4 regions of the Microbulbifer sp. MCCC 1A16149 genome follow, and region 2 is predicted to be linked to each of the others. Evidence: predicted binding sites of a transcription regulator. Region 2 holds the regulator's gene; each other region holds the start of a gene.
The links. The regulator LexA, encoded in region 2, represses DNA repair genes until DNA is damaged. The targets are predictions, from matches to a motif close to ACTGTNTNTANANACAGT.

Region 1 (5,997 bases), 490 kb from region 2:
AGGACTTCTATCTGGCGATCGCCAAGGTCGTAGAGGTTCTTGGTGGGCTCAAACAGGCGAAAACGCGCACCGTCATCCGACTTGCCAGATGCGCCGGGGGCACTTGCGGTGTCTACCCCTCCGCCGGACACTGAAGGTTGCCGACTAGCGGGCTGCGCCGCCCGATAGTCAGCAATACACTGCTCCACTGCACCCGCAATGGATGTTTGATATCCCGCCTTCAGCAGCGCATCAATCATCGCGGACTGGCTCTGGCCTTGCCTGACCGCATCGCGCATCCACTGCTGAAGGTCCGATTGAAGCTCAGCAAACTCCACAAGACGCTCCTTTGTCTTCTTTCCGGCTATACCTCACCTTGACGATAGAGGTCAATTTTCGACCTCAGTATAGTTCTATCCCGTCCGCCCATTTCCCCGGGGCATTCCGAAAATTTACAGGACCAGGCCCGACCGATTCCAGGGTTGAACCCACTGTTGCCACAGCTGTCTATCGGTGGGCGCCATCCTCGGAAAAAGTTCGCGCCTAATGTGAACTGGGGCAACAAAAATTCCGTGAGGATCGCGTCGATTCAGAATAACCTTTGCTCGAGAAAAATTGTACCGGCGTCTAATTCACTGCCGAACTGCCGATCTACTGGCCATGCTACCTGAGGGGAACCCGCTTGATTTACTCGCTCCGTCACTCATTTCACACCCTGTCCCGCAAACGGCTTCACAATCGCCAACAGCCCGGGCATTCCCCGGCAACAGGCAAACGATTGTGGGTTGCCCTCCTCCTGCTGCTCCCCCTGACATTGCTCCCGGGGTGCGCCGTGCTCTCGCCGGACTTTGAGAAGCCGGAGGTGCAGGTAACTGCACTGGAACCCCTACCGAACAACCACAGTGGCGATCTGCGCTTTCGTATCCACTTGCGTGTATTCAACCCCAACAATAGCGAGCTCGCCCTGTCCGGCCTCTACTACACCCTGAAGCTGGCCGGCCACAAGGTGGTCACCGGCACCTCCAGCAACCTGCCGGTGATTCCCGCCTACGGTCAGCAGGCGATCAGCGTCGACGCCTCGGCCAACCTGATGGGGTCATTTATGGCCGCCGCGGAGCTGCTTCGACTACAGGGGAACACGGTGCCTTACGAACTGGAGGCGAAGCTGGGCCTGCAGCGGTCTATCCTGCCGGCGATCCGGGTCAGTAAGCAGGGGAACATTCAGCTGGGGCAATATCAGCGCTGATGCGCAGGAAGTGAGATCAGAGGAAATGCGCAGGCCGGTGGAATCACCGGCCTGCAGAAACAAGACAGGGCTATCGGGCGCTAGCCGCGGCGCGCAGCCAGGATGCCCCCAGTCATGGCGACCATGGAGCTGACAATACCAATTCCCACCAGGCTGTAGAGACTGATGCTCTGCGCAGCCATCACGGTGAGGACTTCCTCCAGGGGAAATTGCCAGCAGACAATCGCCGAGGCCGCAACCACTGCCCCGTACTGGTAGCGGTTCGCCCTGCGCTCGGCCCGTTTGGCCGGCGCCGGCGGCAACTCCGCCATCACCCGTTCACAGAAGCCGTCATTGTCCAGGTGCGGCTCATTGAACTGCAATTGCTGGGACAACCAGGTGTCAAAGTCCGGCTCATCACCCCCAAATGTACCGGGAGCGGGCCTTACAACACCGTCTGTAATTACCATACCTGTAATACCTGCAGTATCACTGTTCAAATTTCGGGAATCAGCCACTGGCTACCTCCTCTCGCCAGGCCTGCAGCAGAGTCTGCAATTTGGCCCTTGCGCGATTTACGTGGGATTTTACCGTGCCCAGCGGCAACTTCATAATCGTGGCCGCTTCCTCGTGGGAAAAGCCGCGCTGCATACACAGATGCACCGCCTGTCTCTGGGCGTCACTCAATTCCCCCATTGCCGAATTCAGGTCCCTGGCCATACCCAACTGCTGTGCTTCTTCGACACTTTCCTGGGCTTGCGCACGGTCCACCGCCTCCTGATCCACATCTGGTGCATTCTTACGCTTGTGGCTCATGACCAGATTGTAGGCGATGCGGTACAGCCAGGTGCTGAAACGCGCATCCCCACGAAACGCAGGCAGCGCCTTGTAGGCCTTGATAAAAGCCTCTTGCGCCATGTCGTCGGCGAGTCCCTGGTCGCCATTGCACAGCTGGCGGAGCGAGAAACGCAGCTGTGACTGATAGCGACGAACCAGCTGGGCGTAGGCCCGCTGGTCCCCGTCGTCGACGACGCGCTTGATCAGATCCTCATCATTGAGGTCCATGGATGGCTGTCCTTAACCCGCTTGCTGTTGGTCGTGCTTCCAGTTGATATAGCGGGCGATCCCGATAAACAGGGGGATCAACCCGAGACTACCGACACCAACACCCGCTGAGGCAGACAGCCAGATAAAGATCGCGGCGCCGATGGCAATCAGGGTGATCCCCCGGTCCTTGGTGGTAACGGTGTTCTGACCATCCAGGGCATCCAGCAGTTCCGGCGGGATATCGCGTCCCTCGGACACCATGCGATTGATGTTCTCCATCACCAGCTGCTTCTTGCGATAGCTGTTGCGCGTCACCAGCCACACGATCAGGATCGGGGTACCGAAGACTGCGAGAATCGCGACGATCCCGATCAGCCAGTCCATATCCGGCCCCCTGGAACGACCACCGCGCTCTTGTGACACGTGGATTTCGTGGGTGCGCTCGTGCATACGCTCGGCATGCTCCTTAGCGCGCTCGGCCCGCTCCATATCGGCATTGATCCCGATACTGATATTGCGCGGCACCGACTCCAGCGCCTCATCTACGACCACTCCCGTGTCGTCGAGGACACCCTTCTCCACGAGCTGTTCGTAGATTCGGCGGGTAACTGCACCGCCAAACTCCTCACCGAGGTCGATCTCCACATTGGCGCTCTCGCCGTGTTCATCCCGCGTATGAATCCGCAGACGGCCATCTTCCTGGCGCAGGATCCGCACCTGCTTGGTTACCTTGTCTTTCGCAGGGGGCTCAGGTGCGACTACAGGGGCCGGAGGCTCAGGTGGCTGCGGTGCTACGGCGTCTTCCTGTGCCAGCAAAGTTCCGGAGACTCCCATCGCCAGGGTCGCTGCGATCGCGAGCGCCCAGCCGGGCAGTCGGTTACGCACAACAATTGAATCTTTCGCTCTCATTGGTGTTATCTCGCTCTTTCTAGTCTGACCCGAGGTAAACTGGCCCCGTGCGGGGACCCGGGACCTTTCTCGCGTCAGAGTGTACCTTTTTTGAGCACCCTGTATCAGGGGCACATTCCGGGTTACCTTACTGACTGTGACTTGGCCGGGCTTTACCCTTCCCCTGATGGACGCCGGAGATGCGCCCTTTAGATGCAAGGCCGGATCAAATATTTCAGCGGCCCCGGAATCACGACCGCTCTGCCGGCCTGACGACCGGGCCTGAGGCCGATCAATCGCCGCAACATAACCAAAAACGGGGTATTCATGACTTCAGACGCGCTCACCGTCACCTCAATCACCCACCCGGCCGAAGTCCTCTCTTTCTGGTTCGGCAGCCAGGCGCTGGACGGAGAAATCCCGGCGCAACAGCGCGCCCGCTGGTTCCAACGCAATGACGAATTTGATCGGGAGATCCGCAATCGTTTCGAAAAAGCCATCGACGCGGCACTGGCCGGGGAGCTGGGAAGCTGGAGCGACACCGCCGAAGGCCAGTTGGCCCTGGTCCTTCTCTGCGACCAGTTCACCCGCAATATCTACCGAGGTTCGCCCAAAGCCTTCGCCGGAGACCCGATTGCGCTGGAGATCACCCAGGCAATGATTCGCAACAATCACCAGTGCAAGCTGGGGCTGCACCAGCGCGCATTTGCCGGCATGCCACTGGAGCACTCGGAGCTGGCCGAGGTACAGGCCCAGTCGGTGGCCTACTTCGACCAGTTGCGCACGGATTACAGCGAGGACAATGCCGGCCCGCAGGCCGCCAGGCTGGCCGAGGACTACTATCGCTTCGCCGTGGCCCACCAGAAAGTCATCGAGCAGTTCGGACGCTACCCCCACCGCAACGCCGCGCTCGACCGCGAGAATACCCCGCAAGAGCAGGAATGGCTGGACAACGGGGGCGGCTTTTAATGGACTGGTTAGCCTGGCTTTCTCTCGCTGGTGTCTGTGCCCTGGGTGCCATGTCCCCGGGGCCGAGCCTGCTGATTGTGGTGCGCAATGCCAGTGCCGGTTTTGCCCACGGGGCCGCCTGTGCCATCGCCCACGGTGCCGGTATTGGCGGTTACGCGCTGCTGACGGCCCTGGGACTCAGCCTGGTGCTGACGAATTCCCCACTAGTGTTCACTGGCCTGCAATGGGGCGGCGCCCTGTTTCTGGTGTATCTGGGCTGGAAGTCCATACGCGCGCCCGCGCCAAAGGCGTCTGATGCGGCGACTCCAGAGACCGACGCCCCACGACAATCCATTGCTGCGGCCGCGGCACAGGGCTTCGGAATCGCCCTGTTCAATCCCAAGGTGGCGCTGTTTTTCGCCGCCCTGTTCAGCCAGTTTGTCGGCGCCGAGCAGGCCACGGCCACCAAGTTCACCATGGCCGGCGTGGCCGCAGGTATCGATACACTCTGGTATCTGCTGGTCAGTGCAGCCCTCTACTTTGGCCGCCGCAGGGGCATTCGCCCCGGGCGCTGGAGCCATCGCCTGCAGCAGCTGTTCGGCATTCTGCTGATTGCCCTCGCCGGTCGTCTGCTGTGGCAGATTTGACGGTTGACACTGGACAGGCATACAGATACTGTACATTCATCCAACTCAATAACAATTTACGGTTATTGTCCGGATTCAGCCCGGAATCACTGTATATGACAACAGGAGGCCATTATGGCGGTAGTAGCGGTTTGGAAATGCGATAGAGACGGAGCCATGTTCGACAACAAAAAAGATGCCGAAGAACACGACAAGATGCTGGAACTGGCTGCCAATATTACTGCGCTGATCGAGCGCAATATTGAAGGCGTTTCTGAAGAAGCCAGCGAAGAAATCGGCCTGATGCTTGCCAAGCGCCGCGAAGTGCTGGCCAAGGCTTGTAAAGGTAAGCCGGAGGAGCTGCTCGCCGCAGAAGAAACCAGCGAGCAATCAGATAACAGTGGTGAAAACGTCACCCCACTCGCTGCCAACCAGTAATTCTGGCAGCCCGCGCAGCCGGCGCCCCCACCGGTTGCGCATATTCCCCAGAAATTCCATCCCTGTACTCTGCCCGGCTTGCCGGGCTTTTTTTATACCGTTTTTATACCGTGCCAGGCAGCCTCTGCCTGGCGCGTTCAGTAGGAATAGCTGGTTTAGAACACTGCACTTATATCGATCACCGCAAGGATGATAATGACCAGCCAGGTCAACGAGGTGCCGATAAAACGACCGGGGTGATAGCCGCCGCTACCCGCAGACAGACCGATTGCATGCAACAGACGGCCAAATAACAGCGCAGCGCCCAGGCAGTGCAGCCACAGATGAGACAGGCCGTTGATTTCCGCAATCAACATCAGGATCAGGGCCAGCGGGATATATTCGACCGCGTTGGCGTGGATCCGCACCGCAATCTCCCCCTGCTTGTCGCCGCCGGTACCCAGTCCCACTTTCTTGCCGCGACGGAACGCGACCACCTTGAACGCCAGGGCTATGACCAGCAGCGCACAAAGTCCTGCGTAAAGTGCGGTTACCTCAATATTCAGCATATGCTCACCATTTCGCTTGAAACTCCTGTTAACGTTTTTTCGGATTGATCGTTATTTTTTGTAACCGTGCCCGGTACCAGACTGCGGATGCAGATAACGGTCGCGCAGACGCGTCGAGCGGTTCACCAGGGATTGTGGCTTGCCATCAATCACCACCAGCTCTGCGTAGCTGGTGACCTCGAGGGGATCTCCGCTCCACAATACCAGGTCGGCGACGCCGCCCGGCACCAGCACACCGCCTTCGAGGCCGAATACCGAAGCCGCGTTGGCCGTGATCGCACGTATCCCTTCTTCAAAT
Region 2 (5,997 bases):
CAAACGACAGCGGCCTGGGTGTGCAGTGGCGGGAGCGCAGCGGTGATGGTGGCCTGTCAAAGCTTCAGGAGGCGCTCACCAGCATGCGCCCGGTAATAGAAGAAGCAATACGTCAGTCCACACCGCGGCAGGAAGAGGGCGCCGATCAGACCCGCTGACTGGTGATCGGGTGGCCGGCGTCGCGATCTGGTCTACTGTTTCTAGCGTTCCTCCTGGTATTGCTGCATAGGCAGAGTGGGCACTTGATGCGGGTGTCCGGAGGGTTTTTCCGGGTTGTCAGCTGGCCTGAACCATTGGTCGATTGATCGGTCACAACCGGTTACGAAGCATACAATTTGGTCATCAATTTGAGATGCTCGCTTGACCGCACTGGGGGCGAAGCATATATATTCGCGCAGCGCACAGTCGATTACGGCCGCTGCCTAAAGTGCGAAAGCAGTAAATTTTCTATTAAAAATCAAAAGCTTATGGGTAAATCACTGGTCATCGTCGAGTCGCCGGCGAAGGCGAAAACGATCAACAAGTATCTCGGAAAGGACTTTGTGGTGAAGTCCAGTATCGGTCACATCCGGGATCTTCCCACCGGCGCTTCCAACAAGCAGCCGGTCGACGCCAAGGAGCGCGCTCGTCGCGCAGCGGAAACCCGCAAGCTGTCTCCCGAACAGAAAGAGATCTACAAGCGTAAGAAAGGCCGCGAGCAGTTGATCAAGCGGATGGGTATTGATCCCGATCACAACTGGGAAGCGCACTACGAAATTTTGCCCGGCAAGGAAAAAGTCGTGGACGAGCTGCGCAAGCTCGCCGCGAATGCCGACCACGTCTATCTCGCAACGGACTTGGACCGCGAAGGGGAGGCCATTGCCTGGCACCTGCGGGAAGCCATTGGCGGCGACGAAACCCGCTACCGTCGCGTCGTGTTTAACGAGATCACCAAGTCTGCGATCCAGGAAGCGTTCAAGGATCCTGGGCCGCTGGATATCGATCGGGTCAATGCGCAGCAGGCGCGTCGATTCCTCGATCGCATCGTGGGTTATATGGTGTCGCCCTTGCTGTGGGAAAAGGTTGCCCGCGGTCTGTCTGCCGGGCGTGTGCAGTCTGTAGCGGTGCGGCTTGTGGTCGAACGCGAGCGCGAAATCCGCGCGTTTATTCCCGAGGAATACTGGAATCTGTTTGCCGATACGCAAACCGCCAAGTCCGATGCCCTGCGTCTGGAAGTCAAAAAACAGGCGGGCGAGGCTTTCCGTCCCACCAATGAAGAGCAGGCCATGTCGGCCGTCAAAGCGCTTCAGTCCAGTGACTTTGAAGTTACCGCTCGCGACGACAAGCCCACCAGCTCCAAGCCCAGTGCGCCGTTTATCACTTCAACCCTGCAGCAGGCCGCCAGTAACCGGCTCGGCTTCAGTGTGAAGAAAACCATGATGATGGCCCAGCGATTGTATGAAGCGGGTTACATCACCTACATGCGAACCGACTCCACCAACCTCAGTGCCGAGGCGGTATCATCGGTGCGCGAATTTATCGGCGAGAATTACGGCGATAAGTACCTTCCGGAAAACCCCAACCGCTACAGCAGCAAAGAGGGCGCCCAGGAAGCGCACGAGGCGATTCGCCCCTCTGACGTTCGCGTCAAACCGAACATGCTGTCCGGTATGGAGCGCGATGCCGAGCGTCTGTACACCCTGATCTGGCAACAGTTTGTGGCCTGTCAGATGACCCCGGCCCAGTTTACTTCTACCTCCGTGGTGGTGACCGCAGGCGATTTTGAATTGCGCACGCGCGGCCGCGTGATCCGTTTTGACGGTTTCCTCAAGGTCGCACCGGCGCAGAGCAAGAAAGATGAAGACCTGGTGCTGCCGGATATCAAGGTGGGTGAAAAACTCAACCTGCAGAAGCTGGACCCGAAACAGCATTTCACCAAGCCGCCGGCCCGTTTCAGCGAAGCGGCACTGGTAAAAGAGCTTGAGAAGCGCGGTATCGGCCGTCCATCCACCTACGCGTCGATTATTTCTACCATCCAGGATCGCGGCTATGTCCGTCTGGAGAACCGCCGTTTCTATGCGGAAAAGATGGGTGACATTGTTACCGATCGCCTCAGCGAAAGCTTTACCGACCTGATGGATTACGGCTTCACTGCCAGTCTGGAAGAGTCCCTGGATACGGTGGCGGAAGGCAAAAAGGGTTGGAAAGACCTGCTGAATGAATTCTATTCCGACTTCAGCAAGCGTCTCGAAGTCGCCCAGGACAAAGACGGCGGCATGCGTCGCAACGCGCCTACCGACACCGACATTGAATGCAGTAGCTGCGGTCGCCACATGCAGATCCGCACCGGCTCTACCGGTGTATTCCTGGGTTGTTCCGGTTACGCGCTGCCGCCGAAGGAGCGCTGCACCAACACCATGAACCTGGTGTCCGGTGAAGAAGCCGTGGATGCGGACAGGGACGAAGAGGCGGAAACCCGCCAGTTGCGGGACAAGCGTCGCTGCAGCAAATGCGGCACCGCCATGGACAGCTACCTGGTGGACGAACACCGCAAGCTGCACATCTGCGGTAACAACCCGGACTGCCCCGGCTTTGAGGTGGAAAAAGGCACCTTCAAGATCAAGGGCTACGATGGTCCGGTGATCGAATGTGACAAGTGCGGTGCGGACATGCAGTTGAAGTCCGGTCGTTTTGGCAAGTACTTCGGCTGTACCAGCGAAACCTGCAAGAACACCCGCAAGCTGCTCAAGAGTGGCCAGCCGGCGCCGCCCAAAATGGATCCGGTACCCATGCCCGAGCTGCCCTGCGAAAAGGTGGATGATACGTATATCCTGCGCGATGGCGCCTCGGGTTTGTTCCTGGCGGCGAGCCAGTTCCCCAAAAACCGGGAGACTCGCGCACCGCTGATCAAGGAACTGCTGCCGCACAAAGACGAGATCGACCCCAAGTACAGCTTCCTGTTCTCGGCACCCACCGAGGACAACGAGGGTCGCGACACAGTGGTCCGCTTCAGTCGCAAGACCCAGGAGCAGTACGTCCAGAGTGAGGAAGAGGGCAAGGCGACCGGCTGGAAGGCGTTCTATCGCGACGGTAAATGGCAGGTAGAGGCACCGGCCAAGAAGGCGCCCGCGAAGAAAAAAGCAGCCGCCAAAAAAGCACCTGCTAAGAAAAAGGCCGCAGCGAAAAAGGCCCCGGCCAAGAAGGCTGCAGCCAAAAAAGCGCCGACAAAGTAGGTTGCCCCGTGAGTAATCCGTATACGGGTACCGTGGCATCGGCCCTGCGTCGATGCCAGCTGATCCTTCAGTCTCCCGCATCAGAGGCGGAACAGTCCAACCCGCTGTCGCCGGAGGCGCTCTACGAGAGTGCCCTGTGCCAGGGCGCGCTGCTGCAATTGTGGCGCGCCTACAAGGCGTTTCTGGCAGAGCAGGGGCATCAGTTGCAGCTGGGCTTTGCGCCCGGTGGCGAGCCGGAAACTGCGCATGCGCTGGCACAGCTGGTGGCTTCGCGTGGCAAGTTCAGTGCTGAGGTCAACGAGCTGGTCAGCCTGGCGGAGAATCCCGACAGCTGGTTCCAGGGGCTGGAAGCAGCCTGGCGCTCCCTGTGGCACCCTGCCGGGGGCGCGGCCCCGTCGGCGGCGGATTCTACCGGTGCGCAAAGCCTGATCCCTGTGCGTCAGCTGGATACTCGGGCGCCCGAAGCTCTGAATCGGGATTCCCTCGGGAAGTGGCTTCGCGCCCTGAATGAGCTGATCCTGCGTCAGCGCGCCCACGGTCAGGAGTGGTAACTCCCGCCATCAACGGCCCGGTTGAGGTTCAAGCCTGGGCGGCCCCGCCCACTGATTAATCATTTGCCGCTGTGTTACACTGGCTTCAAATCACGCCGAGCCCGATACCCGGTCGCGCTCTCGGTTATGTGGGCGGCCGGTGTGAGGTAATTGAGAAGTAATTGGAGAAATGAATGTCTTCTGAGACCTACGAAATCATCGAGTTGTCCAATGGTGATGTAGCGCTGCGACGCGCTGGTCACAAGGAGGACCCGCTGGTGCGTATCCATTTCTCTGAGGAGAGTCTCGAGTTTCTGCGCGAACATAAGATTGCCATTGCGCGGGCCATGCTCGAGGCCGGCATCGAGGCGGTACAGGATATCAACGAGCTGGAGCCGGAACCCTTCGAAGAAGAGGAAGTGGATATTACCGAGCACACCATCCACTGAGGCGGTCTGTCGGTTTCCGGGAGGTGCGGGGTAGTGGATGCCAGCACTTTGGCCAGACATAAAAAAACAGGGCAATCGCCCTGTTTTTTTATGTCTGCGTTTTACTGTTTATGGCGAATCATTTGCCATTACAGGGGGTTCTGGCGAATAACGCCAACAGCCAGTCCCTCAATCGCGAAGTTTCTGTCGCGCATGTCTACCTCAATAACGTTGAAGTCCTCGTTCTCTGGCAGCAGCTGTACGGTTGCCTGATTTCCGCGGCGCTTGAAGCGTTTCACCGTCACTTCATCTTCGATACGCGCAACCACGATCTGACCGTTGCGGATGTTCTCTGTGCGCTGCACGGCCAGCAGGTCACCGTCGAGGATACCGGCGTCTTTCATGCTCATTCCGTGTACCCGCAGCAGGTAATCCGCGGGAGGGTGGAAGAACTCTGCCGGAATCTCGCAGTACTCCTCGATATTCTCCTCCGCCAGGATCGGATTACCGGCGGCTACCCGGCCGACAATCGGCAGGCCGCTGTGGTAGTCGGGAATACGAATTCCGCGCGAGGCGCCGGCAACCATCTCGATGGCCCCTTTGCGCGCGAGTGCCTTGAGGTGCTCTTCCGCAGCATTGGGGGAGCGGAAGCCCAGTTCCTGGGCAATTTCAGCCCGGGTTGGTGGGTAACCGGTATCGTCCAGGTAACTTTTGATTAACTCCAGTACCTGTGCCTGGCGGGCGGTGAGATTTGTCATGGGCGCGTTCCTGTTGTTTCCGGAGTTATTCCCGGCATCTGTTCCTGGAGTCCGGTGTCTGTATTTATATACAGTTGCTGTGATTATATACAGATTTGGCGGGTGCGCAATCTTCCCGGGGCGGCGCCTGATTACTGCTAGACTTGGATGGCCCTGAGGCGTTTTATATCTGCAGTTCCAGGCCGCAGGCCTCAATGCTTAGATTAAGTCCTACAGGGCTGCGAATAGTGATAATGGAGAAGGCATATGCTGGATGCAAAAATGCCGGAAGCGTGGCGCGTGCTGCGCATTCAATCGGAACTCGTCGACGGTATCGAACGCCTGATTACCCTCAAAGGCGCGGTGACGGTTTTTGGCAGCGCAAGGTTTCCCGAAGACACGCATGAGTATCAGCAGGCCATGCGTCTTGGTGAGCTGTTGGCGAGTGAGGGTATCCCCGTGATTACCGGCGGAGGTCCCGGAATTATGGAAGCGTGCAATCGCGGCGCTTTCACCCAGTCCGGTGCTTCTATCGGCCTCAATATAGAATTGCCGTTCGAGCAGACCCCAAATCCCTATCTGGATATCAGCCTGAACTTTCGCTATTTCTTCGTGCGCAAGTTTATTTTCGTCAAGCACGCGGTGGGCTTTATCGCTATGCCGGGTGGTTACGGTACGCTCGATGAATTATTCGAAGCGTTAACCCTGGTGCAGACACAGAAAGTCCGACGTTTTCCCATTGTGCTGGTAGGGAAACAGTACTGGTCGGGCCTGGTAAATTGGATGGTGGACACGCAGCTTGCCCGGAATTGCATCGATGAGAGCGATCTCGAATTGTTCAAACTGGTGGACACCGTCGACGAGGCTGCAGAAATTATTGTTGAGTATATTCGCCGGCGCGAAGATTGAGGGGGGCAAACGAAACCATTTCCGAGCTTGTGAATTGGTGAGCTAATACCGTTTGTTAGCCGTATTTGATTTTGCAATTTGAATACAGGTATCCGGGTTCAGCCGTTCCCAAGGGAAGCAGGGTGCCCGTTATCTAGCTTAACCGGCATCCTGATTTACTTACCTTGGGGCTCAGAGGCTC
Region 3 (5,997 bases), 920 kb from region 2:
CTCAGTAGATAACCATTGGCCTGGGGCTGTATACGACCGGTTACCACGTATTCAGTACCCAGTATCCGCCAGTCCCGAAAGCTCACTTCTTCCGGGGTTTTAGGGAATGAGAGCATGTCAGCACGGGGAATCGGCGCGATCAGACCGCTGCGACGCAGATCGGAAGACACGATTGAAGCAACATCTTCCGCCAGTACACCACTGCCGGACCAGTCAAATGGGACAACGGCTACCGGGGTCGGGTTATCGGTTCCTTCCTTAATTTCCACCACCAGCTGTGCCTGGGCGGAAACCGCCAGCGCACAGCCAATCAGGGTGGCAAAGAGTAGAGATACTGTTTTTTTCATCATTGGCGCAGGCCTTCGACTCTGAATATCAGTTTGGTGGTTCGTATCTGGCGCTCAAACAGCGACGGTTCTTCACGGGCAACATCGGCCACTTCGGGGAATACCTCTACCTTCTTGACCGCGGTTAACACCGATCTATCCACAGCAGGGTTACCGCTTCCCTTGGTAATAGTGGAGGCAACTACCCTGCCGGTGGGGACAAAGCTGATTTGAACCTCCACAACCATGCCATTGCGAGCACTGGGCGGACGGCTCCATACCGCTTCGATACGCTGCTGGATGGCCTGGGCTACGGACATAACCGCAGCCGCATCATTACTGGCATCCTGCAGCTCTTCTTCGTCTTCCAACGCTTCCTCAAAAGCGCTCTGGCGCTCCTGCTCGAGCTGCTCCTTGCGTTCCTTCTCTTTACGCTCTTTTTCCTTGCGGGCCTTTTCTTCCGCCTCGCGCTTCTTCCTGGCCTCTTCAGCCTTGCGCTTCTTGGCGGCGTCTTCTTTCTTTTTGCGCTCGGCCGCAGCCTTGCGCTTCTTCGCCTCTGCGGCCTCGCGGCGCTGGCGCTCCAGCTCCTGCTGACGGCGCTTCTCCCGCAGATCTACCTTGGGCGGCGCTTTGGGCTTGTCGGATTTGGACTCCAACTGCACCAGTTTGGCCTGTACGAACTTCGGCATGGGCTTGAGCTCACGCTTGTGTTCGGCCTCCCAGCCAAAGGTCAGCACCGCGATCAAAGCCGCGTGTAATGCCACACTGATAACGATAGCCGGGCCGTAGGAGCCTTTCATAGTTGCCTCTTGCCCCGGATCACTCTGACGGCGGCTCGGTGACCAGCCCAACGCTGGGTGCACCGGCCTGCTGCAGGTGGGTCATGGCGCCGACGATCAGGCCGTACTTGGCATCGGTATCCCCCCAAACCAGCACCGGTGTTTTCGGCTTCTGGCGCAGCACCTTGGCCACGGTTTCCTTGATCTCCTTGAGGGGCTTGGCAACCTTCTCATCGTCACCAAGGTTCAGGTAATAGGTGCCATCCGCGCGCACAGAGATGATCAGCGGCTCATCGTCGGTATCGTCAATGGGAGCCGAAGGCGCATCGGGCAGATCCACCTTCACCCCTTGCATCAACAGCGGCGCGGTCACCATAAATACGATCAACAGCACCAGCATCACGTCGATGTAGGGCACCACGTTGATCTCGGAGACCAGTTTGCGCTTGGTCGCTTTGCGAAAGTTACTCATGGCTTCGCTCTCGGCGCCTTAGCTGGCGGCGTGCACTTTGCGGTGAAGAATGGAGGAGAACTCCTCGGCGAAGGTCTCGTAGCTGGACAGCAGCCACTCGGCCCTGGCGGAATAGCGGTTGTAAGCCATTACCGCGGGGATGGCGGCAAACAGGCCCATGGCCGTGGCCACCAGGGCCTCGGAGATGCCCGGGGCTACAGTAGCAATGGTCGCCTGGTGCATGGTGGCAAGGCCGCGGAAGGAATTCATGATCCCCCACACGGTGCCAAACAGGCCGATATAGGGGCTCACGGAGCCGACGGTGGCGAGGAACGGCAGGTTCATTTCCACCTTCTCCTGCTCCCGGGACATGGCCACTCGCATGGCGCGCTCGGTCCCCTCCATCACCGCCGCCGGGCTGCTTTTGCCCTGCTGGCGAAGACGGGTGAATTCGGTAAAGCCGGCGCGGAACAGGGATTCCACCCCGTCGATCTTGCCCTTCTCTGCCGCGGCGTTGCCGTCACGGAACAGCTGGTTCAGGTCTGCGCCAGACCAGAATTTGCGCTCGAAGTTGATCAGCGACTTGCGCGCCCGCGACAGGTAGCTGCCGCGCTGGATAATCATTACCCAGGAAATCACCGAGGCCAGCAGGAGCATCAGCATCACCAACTGCACCAACAGACTGGCGCTGGAAATCAGGCCCCACAGGGAAAGTTGTTCACCGGCATTCATGTTATCGACTCACTGCCTTCAATGCTTGATAAATGGTTTCAGGTAATGCACAGGGTTTGCGGCTGGCATCGTCCACGCAGGCGACTTTGACCACACCCTCACAAATAATTTCATTGCCGCGCCAGATTTTCTGCTCGAAAGTAACCGCGGCTCGCCCAAGCTTGCCAATAGCGGCGGAAGCTTGCAGCTGATCGTCCAGTATTGCAGACCGCCGATACTGAACCTCAGCTGAATGCACCACCAGCAACAACCCCTGCTGCGGTATGGCGGGCTTATCATAGCCGAGAGAACGGACCAATTCTGTGCGCGCCCGCTCCATATACTTTAAATAATTGACGTAATAGACGATTCCGCCAGCGTCCGTATCCTCGATATAGACGCGAATGGGAATGGAGAAAGGTTCTGACACACACCGTCCTTAAATTGCCGACCGCGAACGCGTTTTTGTTGTAGAAAGCGGTTTGGGACGCGCCGGCGCGATTTCGAGACCGCGGACCGGCGACAACAGGACATGCTACAGGATCGTGAACGCTTCGTCAGGTGCGGTCCGGCTTGGGAATACCAAAATGCGCATAGGCCAATGCGGTCGCCACCCGCCCGCGCGGGGTGCGCGCAAGGTAGCCCTGCTGGATCAGGTAGGGCTCCAGCACGTCCTCGATCGTATCCCGCTCCTCACTCACCGCCGCAGCCAGGCTGTCGACGCCCACCGGGCCGCCATCGAATTTCTCGATCATGGTCAGCAGCACACGGCGATCGAGCTGGTCGAAGCCGCTGGCATCGACGTTTAGCATGTTGAGTGCACTGTCGGCGGTCTGCGCGCAGACGTGGCCATTGCCCTTCACTTCCGCATAGTCTCGGACCCGGCGCAGCAGGCGGTTGGCAATGCGCGGTGTACCGCGGGCACGACGTGCGACCTCGTGGGCCCCGCCCTGGTCCATTTCCACGCCCATCAACCCGGCGGAGCGGGCGACAATGCTGGTAAGGTCCTCGACACTGTAGAACTCCAGGCGCTGCACAATACCGAAGCGGTCGCGCAGGGGCGAAGTAAGAAGGCCGGCGCGTGTGGTCGCGCCCACCAGGGTGAAAGGTGGCAGGTCGAGCTTGATAGAGCGCGCTGCCGGCCCTTCACCGATCATGATATCGAGCTGGTAATCCTCCATCGCCGGGTACAGCACTTCTTCCACATGGGGGCTGAGGCGGTGGATTTCGTCGATAAACAGCACATCCCCGGGCTCAAGATTGGTCATGATGGCGGCGAGATCGCCGGCCTTTTCCAGCACCGGGCCGGAGGTGGTCTTGATCGCCACACCCATTTCCGCGGCAATGATGTTGGCCAGCGTGGTCTTGCCCAGGCCCGGCGGGCCGAATACCAGGGTGTGGTCCAGCGCTTCTTTGCGCAGCTTCGCCGCCTGGATAAAGATTTCCATCTGCTCCCGTACCACCGGCTGGCCGACATAGTCGGACAGGGTCTTCGGGCGCACAGCGCGGTCGTACTGCTCTTCCTGCCCGGTGGGGCCGATGGGTTCGGGGGCGATAAGGCGGTCAGCTTCAATCACTGGAGATTCTCAATTCTTTATGCGGGCGCCATGCTCTTGAGTGCGAGGCGAATCAGGGTGGCGCTGTCGGCTTCCGGCTGTTCTTTGGCGGCCCGCGCGACCATTTTGGTGGCATCCGTAGGCTTGTAACCGAGCGCGGCAAGCGCGCTTTCCGCCTCACCGGCGTGATCGATTACCGGCTCGGCATTGGTGGACATCAGCGGGATGTCGCCAAGATCACCGGTTTGCGGGGTGAGCTTGCCACGCAATTCAATAATCAGGCGCTCGGCGGTTTTCTTGCCAACGCCGGGCACTTTCACCAGTGCGCCCACGTTGTCATCGGCAACACAACGGGCCAGCGCGGCGCCATCGAGGCCGGACAGGATCGCCAGCGCCATTTTGGGGCCGACGCCGTTCACCTTGATCAGGGTCCGAAACAGCTGGCGGTCGGATTCCCGGATAAAGCCAAACAGCTGCTGGGAGGTTTCCGATACCGCCAGATGGGTATGCAGTTGCACGCTGCCACCCAACTGCGGCAGCTCAAAGATAGTGGTCATGGGAGCCAGGACTTCGTAGCCCACACCCTGTACGTCCACCAGCAACTGCGGCGGCTGGATAGCAGCCAGGGTGCCTGTCAGTCTTCCTATCATTCTTGTTCCAGTTCTTTTTTATTTAGGGCTTTACGCAAAGCCCTGTGGTACTTCCATTCAAATTCTGTAGCGATATTGTGGCTGCACTTACGCCCGGGACCGATCATGTCACACTCAAGCGCCCACGCCGGAATCGGGCGCGGCTTCCCGCCGAGGACTGGATCAGGGTCTGCATGGTGTGCATATGGCAAAGGGCCACCGCCAGCGCATCCGCAGCATCTTCCTGGGGGGAAGCGGGCAATTTCAGCAGGGTTTTGACCATGTGCTGTACCTGCAGCTTGTCCGCACCGCCGTTGCCTACCACCGCCTGCTTGACCTTGCGCGCCTCGTACTCCGCTACCGGCAAGTCCGCGTGGGTGCCAGCAACAATCGCCGCGCCACGCGCCTGCCCGAGCTTGAGTGCGGAGCCTGCACTCTTCGCCATGAACACATTTTCGATAGCCATCTGGTGTGGCTGGTACTGCTGGGCGATCTGGCTCACCGCGTCGAAAATCAGCTTCAGGCGTTCCGGCAAAGGGCCATCGGGCAGCTTGATTACCCCGCTGGCCACGTAACGCGCACCGGAGCGCTCGATATCAATCACGCCGTAACCAGTCTTGCGCGAGCCGGGATCAATCCCCAGAATTCGGGTCACAGCAGCCAGCCCCCTGTACATTTATACAATTGTTGCGGGAAGTGTCCCAAGGCCGCGGCGGGGCGTCAAGGCTGACCGTAAGGTACGCAGCGAAAGTGTGCCGCGAGCAGAAACAAAAATGCCCCGACAAGCGGGGCATTTTCAGATCGAGGGGTGAAAACAATCAGCCGAGCTCGGCCATCACCTCTTCCGGGATATCCGCGTTGGTGTACACGTTCTGTACATCATCCAGATCTTCCAGCATATCCACCAGCGCCAGCACCTTCTCGGCACCATCTTTATCCAGCGGAATCGTGGTCGACGGAATCATCGCGATCTCAGCGTTGTTCGGCTTGAAGCCCGCCTCGGTCAGCGCATCCTTTACCGCCATGTAGTCGGTAAACTCGGTGGTAACCTCGATACTGCCATCATCGTTGGTTTCGACATCCTCGGCGCCGGCCTCCAGAACCACTTCCATCAGCGCATCTTCATCCGCACCCGGTTCGTAGTACATCTGGCCTTTGCGGGAGAAGAGATAGGCGACCGAACCGTCGGTACCCAGGTTACCGCCGCGCTTGGTGAAAGCGTGGCGCACCTCTGCCACGGTGCGATTGCGGTTGTCGGTCAGGCACTCCACGAGTACCGCTACACCGCCAACCCCGTACCCTTCATAGGTAACCGCTTCGTAATTGTCACCGTCAGCGTTGCCGGCGCCGCGGGCAATGGCCTTGTCGATGGTGTCGCGCTTCATGTTGGCCCCAAGGGCCTTGTCGATGGTGGCGCGCAGGGTCGGGTTGTCCTCCGGGTTAGGGCCAGACTTCGCGGCAACGGTCAGCTCGCGAATGATCTTGGTGAAAATCTTGCCCCGCTTGGCGTCCTGGGCCGCTTTGCGGTGCTTGATGTTGGCCCAT
Region 4 (5,997 bases), 1.1 Mb from region 2:
AGCCGGTCTGACGTGGGGAGTTCTTCTTTTCGCTGAGCGTGCCCGCGAACTCTTCCAGCAATTCTTTCTGCTTGGCGGTGAGATTTACCGGTGTTTCCACCACCACACGACATAACAGATCACCCGGTGCACCGCCGCGGACCGGTGTTACACCCTTGCCGCGCAGGCGGAACAGTTTGCCGGTCTGGCTTTCTGCGGGGATCTTCAGTTTGACCTTGCCGTCCAGGGTCGGCACTTCCATCTCGCCACCCAGTGCGGCGGTGGCGAAGCTGATCGGCACTTCACAGTAGAGGTTCTTGCCATCGCGCTGAAACAGCTCGTGCTCGCGCACCATAACCTGTACGTACAGGTCGCCGGCCGGTCCGCCGTCGGGTCCGGCTTCACCTTCACCGGCAAGACGGATACGGTCACCGGTATCCACGCCCGGCGGAACCTTGACCGACAGGGTTTTGGTTTCTTCCACGCGACCGCGACCATGGCAGCTACCACAGGGATCGGTGATTACGGTTCCGCGACCGCGACAGTTGGGGCAGGTCTGCTGAACGGAGAAAAAGCCCTGCTGCATGCGCACCTGACCGGCGCCACCACAGGTGCCACAGGTCTGGGGCTGGGAACCGGCCTTGGCACCGGAGCCGTGACAGGTGCCACAGTTGGCCAGAGTCGGCACCTTGATCTTGACGGTGGTGCCGCGCACCGCGTCTTCCAGATCCAGGTCCAGGTCGTAGCGCAGGTCGGAGCCGCGCTGCGGTCCGCGACGGCCGCCACCGGCGCCGCCGCCAAAGATATCGCCGAACACGTCGCCGAAAATATCGGAGAATCCACCGAAGCCACCGGCACCCGCGCCGCCAGCCTGACCGTCCACACCGGCGTGGCCGAACTGGTCATAGGCCGCTTTTTTCTGGGGATCGGACAGGACTTCGTAGGCCTCATTGGCCTCCTTGAATTTGTTCTCCGCCTCTTTGTCATCGGGGTTGCGGTCGGGGTGGAACTTCATGGCTACCCGACGGTATGCCTTTTTCAGTTCCTTTTCGTCCGCGCCTTTGCTGACACCGAGGACTTCGTAATAATCGCGTTTGGACATAGCTCTGTGTGTTCTTCTTAAACTGCATAAGGCGCGAAAGCTCTACAGAGCCTCCGCGCCTTTTTGTATTGCCCTGTAGGAGCCTGCCTTGCAGGCGAATGGATTGAATCCCGCCAGCGGCGTTTCGCCAGCAAGGCTGGCTCCTACAAGTCAGGGCATAGGCAAGTAGTTACTTACTTGTCTTCTTTTTTGTCTTCTTTGACTTCTTCGAACTCAGCGTCCACTGCGTCGTCACCACCGGAAGACTGGGCCTGCTCGGCCTGTTCCGCGGCCGCTTCGCCGGCTTGCGCCTGCTCTGCGTACATCTTCTGGGCTACCGGGCCGGAGGCTTCGGTCAGCTTGGTAGTCGCGGCTTCCATGGCAGCTTTGTCGTTGCCTTTCACCGCTTCTTCCGCTTCCGACAGGGCAGCGTCAATTGCAGCTTTCTCTTCTGCAGTCGCCTTGTCGCCGGCTTCTTCCAGGGTCTTCTTGGTGGCAGAGATCAGGCCGTCGAGGGTGTTGCGGGTGGTCACCAGCTCCTCGAACTGCTTGTCCGCTTCGGCGTTGGCCTCGGCGTCCTGTACCATTTTTTCGATCTCGTCATCGGACAGACCGGAAGAGGCCTTGATCACGATGGACTGTTCTTTACCAGTCGCCTTGTCTTTGGCGTGCACGTGCAGGATGCCGTTGGCATCGATATCGAAGGTCACTTCGATCTGCGGCATGCCGCGCGGCGCCGGCGGGATGTCGGCCAGGTCGAAACGACCCAGGGACTTGTTCTGCGCCGCCTGCTTGCGCTCACCCTGAACCACGTGAATGGTTACCGCGGTCTGGTTGTCGTCTGCGGTGGAGAACACCTGGGACTTCTTGGTCGGGATGGTGGTGTTCTTCTCGATCAGCGGAGTGGCCACGCCACCCATGGTCTCGATGCCCAGGGTCAGCGGGGTTACGTCCAGCAGCAGTACGTCTTTCACGTCACCGCCCAGAACCGCGCCCTGGATGGCAGCGCCCACGGCTACCGCTTCATCCGGGTTTACGTCTTTGCGCGGCTCTTTGCCGAAGAACTCGGTTACTTTCTGCTGTACCAGCGGCATGCGGGTCTGACCGCCCACCAGAATCACTTCGTCGATGCTGGACGCAGACATGTCGGCGTCGGCCAGCGCAGTCTTAACCGGCTCCAGAGAGCGGGTTACCAGTTCTTCCACCAGGCTTTCCAGCTTGGCGCGGGTCAGTTTGACCACCAGGTGCTTCGGACCGGTAGCGTCTGCAGTGATGTACGGCAGGTTCACTTCGGTCTGCTGGCTGGAGGACAGCTCGATCTTGGCTTTCTCACCGGCTTCTTTCAGGCGCTGCATGGCCAGGGGGTCACCTTTCAGGTCGATGCCCTGCTCTTTCTTAAACTGCTCGGCCAGGTAGTCGATCAGGCGCAGGTCGAAGTCCTCACCGCCGAGGAAGGTGTCACCGTTGGTGGACAGCACTTCAAACTGCTTCTCGCCGTCGACGTCGGCAATCTCGATGATGGAGATATCGAAGGTACCACCACCCAGGTCGTATACGGCGATGGTGCGGTCACCACCGGCCTTGTCCATGCCGTAGGCCAGGGCCGCAGCAGTCGGCTCGTTGATGATGCGCTTCACGTCCAGACCGGCGATACGGCCGGCGTCTTTGGTCGCCTGGCGCTGGGAGTCGTTGAAGTAGGCCGGTACGGTGATTACCGCAGCGTCTACCTTCTCACCGAGGAAATCTTCCGCGGTCTTCTTCATCTTTTTCAGGACTTCGGCAGAGATCTGCGGCGGTGCTTTCTTGTCGCCCTTTACTTCTACCCAGGCGTCACCGTTCTCGGCTTCAACGATGGAGTAAGGCACCATTTTGATGTCTTTCTGCACAACGTCGTCTTTGAACTTGCGGCCGATCAGGCGCTTAACCGCAAACAGGGTATTGGTGGGGTTGGTCACTGCCTGACGCTTGGCGGACTGGCCTACCAGTACTTCGTTGTCGTCGGTGAAGGCAACGATGGAAGGCGTAGTGCGATCGCCTTCAGCGTTCTCGATGACACGAGCCTTGTCGCCGTCCAGTACTGCCACACAGCTGTTGGTAGTACCCAGGTCGATACCGATGATTTTTCCCATTGGTCTGATTCCTCACTTTACTGCGCGCCGGATTCGGTCCTGGCTGCACACGTTTGTATTCGGTTGCTGCTTATATTGGTGCCGCCGTTTCGTTTTCAAGGGCGGCGGAGCAGGGTTTTACAATTGCGTTACGGTGCCTTGCTGACAACCACCATGGCCGGGCGCACCAGGCGGCCGTTCAGGCGGAAGCCTTTCTGGAACACGTCCAGTACCGTATTCGGCTCTACATCGCCGTTCGGCACCTGGGTCATGGCCTGGTGCAGTTCGGGATCGAAGGGCTCACCCGCCGGATTGATTACCTCAACGCCGTTTTTGGTCAGGGTGTCGATAAAAGACTTGTGAGTCAGCTCGATCCCTTCCACCACGGCCTTGTGCGCCTCGTGCTCACTGTCGACAGTGGCGATGGCACGCTCCAGGTTATCCACGACCGGCAGCAGGTCCTTGAGCAGCTTTTCCGCCCCGAACTTGTGCGCTTTTTCTACATCCTGCTGGGCGCGGCGACGGGCGTTCTGCACGTCTGCCTGGGCGCGCAGCACCATGTCTTTGTGTTCCGCCAGCTGCTGCTGCAGCGCAGCGATCTCGATGTCCTGCGCACTTTCTCCAGCCAGTTCTTCAGCGAGGGCTTCCTCCGCTGCACGCTGTTCTTCCGCGCTGGGGGTTTCCACTTCTGCGGCCTGCTCTGCCGCCTGCTCGCCGGTCTCGGTCTGTTCTTCTTCGCTGCGCTCTTTGGCCACTGCTGTCTCCGTATGTGTCCGTCGGCATACTGCCAGTTAGGTCGTAACGCCGGCTAAAACCGGCAATGCAGAGCTATATGGGGCCTGCCCGCCCCACTTCAAGGGAAGGGGCTCTTGAGGAATGTCACAGGGCATGGGAAACGGGTTGCCGGGCCTAGGTTAGCGTCGCCGCCGGCCAGCCGCGAAAAGGGAATGCAGCACATTCAGGCCCCGGGGTGATTGAAACCCCGCCTCCAAATACTGTATAAACAACCACTACTTTAATCAGCGTGAAATCGATCCCCATGTTGCTGCACCTGTCTATCAGTCAGTTCACCCTGGTCGACCAGCTGGAGCTGGAGTTCGGCCCCGGCACCAGCACCCTCACCGGCGAGACCGGTGCGGGCAAGTCCATCACCCTGGATGCCCTCGGCCTCGCCCTCGGCGACCGCGGCAACGGTGAACTGGTGCGCGCCGGCGCGAAACGCGCGGATATCCATGCGACGTTTGATATCAGCAATCACGCCGAGGCCCAGGACTGGCTGGAAGCCCAGGAAATGGACGCCGGACGCGAAGTGATCCTGCGCCGCACCATCAGCGCTGACGGCCGCTCGCGGGCCTACATCAATGGCCAGCCGGTGACCCTGATGCAGCTGCGCACCCTCGGCGAGCAACTGATCGACATCCACAGCCAGCACGAACACCAGTCACTGCTGAAGAAAGACACCCACCGGCGCCTGCTGGACGAGTACGCCCACGCGGAAAGCCACAGCGCCGAAGTGCGTATTCACTTCAAGACCTGGCAGGACCAGCACCGGCGCTACCGCAAGCTGGCAGATAGCGCCGGCGAGACCCAGGCCCGTCGCGACCTGCTGGAATACCAGCTACAAGAGCTCGAACAACTCGACCTCAAGCCCGGAGAACTGGAAGAACTGGAGAGCGAACAGCGCCAGCTGGCCAACGCCGGCGACATTCTGAGCGGCAGCTACCAACTGGCGGCACTGCTGAACGGCGGCGAAGGAGATATCGCCGAGCAGTTGCACCGCGGACTGCAACTGGTCGGCGCCATGCCGGAACAGAGCCCGGCGCTGGCAGAAGTGGCGCAGATGCTCGAAAGCGCCCGTATCCAGATCGACGAGGCCGCCAGCACCCTGTCGCGTCACATCGATCGCTTCGAGATGGACCCGGAACGACTGGCGGAAGTGGAGGAGCGCCTCTCGGCGATCTACTCGATCGCCCGCAAGCACCGGGTGCAGCCGAACCAGCTGGCAGACCTGCAACAGCAGTGGCAACAGGAACTGGAAGAAATTGGCACCCCGGACACCCTCGACAAGCTGGCCGAGGAGTGCGAGAAACTGGAACAGGCATTCCGCAAAAGCGCAGCGAAACTCAGCAAGCTGCGGGCAGCCGCGGCAAAAAAACTCGCCGAGGCGGTCAACGGGCAGCTGGCCGATCTGGCCATGCCCCACGCCCGTGTGGAGCTGGCGCTTACCGAGCTGGACAAGCCCTGCGCTACCGGCCTCGAAGAGGTAGAGATCCTGATTTCCACTAACCCGGGCCAGCCGCCCAGGCCACTGGGCAAGATCGCTTCCGGCGGTGAACTGTCGCGGGTCAGCCTGGCCATCCAGGTAATTACCGCGCAGACCTCCCGCACCCCCACCCTGGTGTTCGACGAAGTGGATGTAGGTATCGGCGGCGCTACCGGCGATGTCGTGGGCAAGTTGCTGCGGCAGCTGGGGGAGCGCGGCCAGGTTATCTGCGTTACCCACCTGGCCCAGGTTGCCGCCCGCGCCCACCGCCAGTACCTGGTGGAAAAGCACAGCGATGGCGAAGCCGCATTTGTGGCGCTGCGCGAGCTGAAAGATGCGGAACGCAGCAGTGAGATCGCGCGGATGCTGGGCGGCGAGGCCACCACCCAGTCCATCGCCCACGCACAAGAGATGCTGAGCCGGGCCTGATGCCCGGCCGCGCCGGCACACCAGAAATTGAACCGGCCGGTCTCAAATATTCCCGGTGCCGGGACCCAAATTGACCGAAAGTGAAAAGAGATTCACTTTATACTCCCGCGCCCTCACTCATGCCCTGAACAGGGGAT

Region 1: a site for LexA is predicted at 4,823-4,840, ahead of ACONT6_RS07220 (YebG family protein). Genes of this name have one in related genera too.
Region 3: a site for LexA is predicted at 5,120-5,137, ahead of ruvC (crossover junction endodeoxyribonuclease RuvC). Genes of this name have one in related genera too.
Region 4: a site for LexA is predicted at 4,163-4,180, ahead of recN (DNA repair protein RecN). Genes of this name have one in related genera too.

Annotation. Positions count from the first base shown of each region.
Region 1 is NZ_CP185959.1:1,695,241-1,701,237, reverse strand. Features, by position in the region: gene ACONT6_RS07255 (2OG-Fe(II) oxygenase) at 1-317, opposite strand, end outside; gene ACONT6_RS07250 (LEA type 2 family protein) at 812-1,225, shown strand; gene ACONT6_RS07245 (hypothetical protein) at 1,306-1,674, opposite strand; gene ACONT6_RS07240 (sigma-70 family RNA polymerase sigma factor) at 1,715-2,269, opposite strand; gene ACONT6_RS07235 (DUF6249 domain-containing protein) at 2,282-3,136, opposite strand; gene ACONT6_RS07230 (DUF924 family protein) at 3,467-4,108, shown strand; gene ACONT6_RS07225 (LysE family translocator) at 4,108-4,734, shown strand; gene ACONT6_RS07220 (YebG family protein) at 4,849-5,151, shown strand; gene ACONT6_RS07215 (MAPEG family protein) at 5,307-5,699, opposite strand; gene ACONT6_RS07210 (amidohydrolase family protein) at 5,751-5,997, opposite strand, start outside.
Region 2 is NZ_CP185959.1:2,185,784-2,191,780, reverse strand. Features, by position in the region: gene ACONT6_RS09290 (hypothetical protein) at 1-158, shown strand, start outside; gene topA (type I DNA topoisomerase) at 468-3,212, shown strand; gene ACONT6_RS09280 (DUF6586 family protein) at 3,221-3,763, shown strand; gene ACONT6_RS09275 (hypothetical protein) at 3,937-4,191, shown strand; gene lexA (transcriptional repressor LexA) at 4,320-4,928, opposite strand; gene ACONT6_RS09265 (TIGR00730 family Rossman fold protein) at 5,175-5,816, shown strand; gene ACONT6_RS09260 (DUF6763 family protein) at 5,988-5,997, opposite strand, start outside.
Region 3 is NZ_CP185959.1:3,110,123-3,116,119, forward strand. Features, by position in the region: gene tolB (Tol-Pal system beta propeller repeat protein TolB) at 1-347, opposite strand, end outside; gene tolA (cell envelope integrity protein TolA) at 347-1,126, opposite strand; gene tolR (protein TolR) at 1,146-1,577, opposite strand; gene tolQ (protein TolQ) at 1,596-2,288, opposite strand; gene ybgC (tol-pal system-associated acyl-CoA thioesterase) at 2,290-2,697, opposite strand; gene ruvB (Holliday junction branch migration DNA helicase RuvB) at 2,825-3,844, opposite strand; gene ruvA (Holliday junction branch migration protein RuvA) at 3,862-4,473, opposite strand; gene ruvC (crossover junction endodeoxyribonuclease RuvC) at 4,577-5,107, opposite strand; gene ACONT6_RS13125 (YebC/PmpR family DNA-binding transcriptional regulator) at 5,271-5,997, opposite strand, start outside.
Region 4 is NZ_CP185959.1:3,290,358-3,296,354, forward strand. Features, by position in the region: gene dnaJ (molecular chaperone DnaJ) at 1-1,081, opposite strand, end outside; gene dnaK (molecular chaperone DnaK) at 1,255-3,189, opposite strand; gene grpE (nucleotide exchange factor GrpE) at 3,318-3,923, opposite strand; gene recN (DNA repair protein RecN) at 4,208-5,860, shown strand.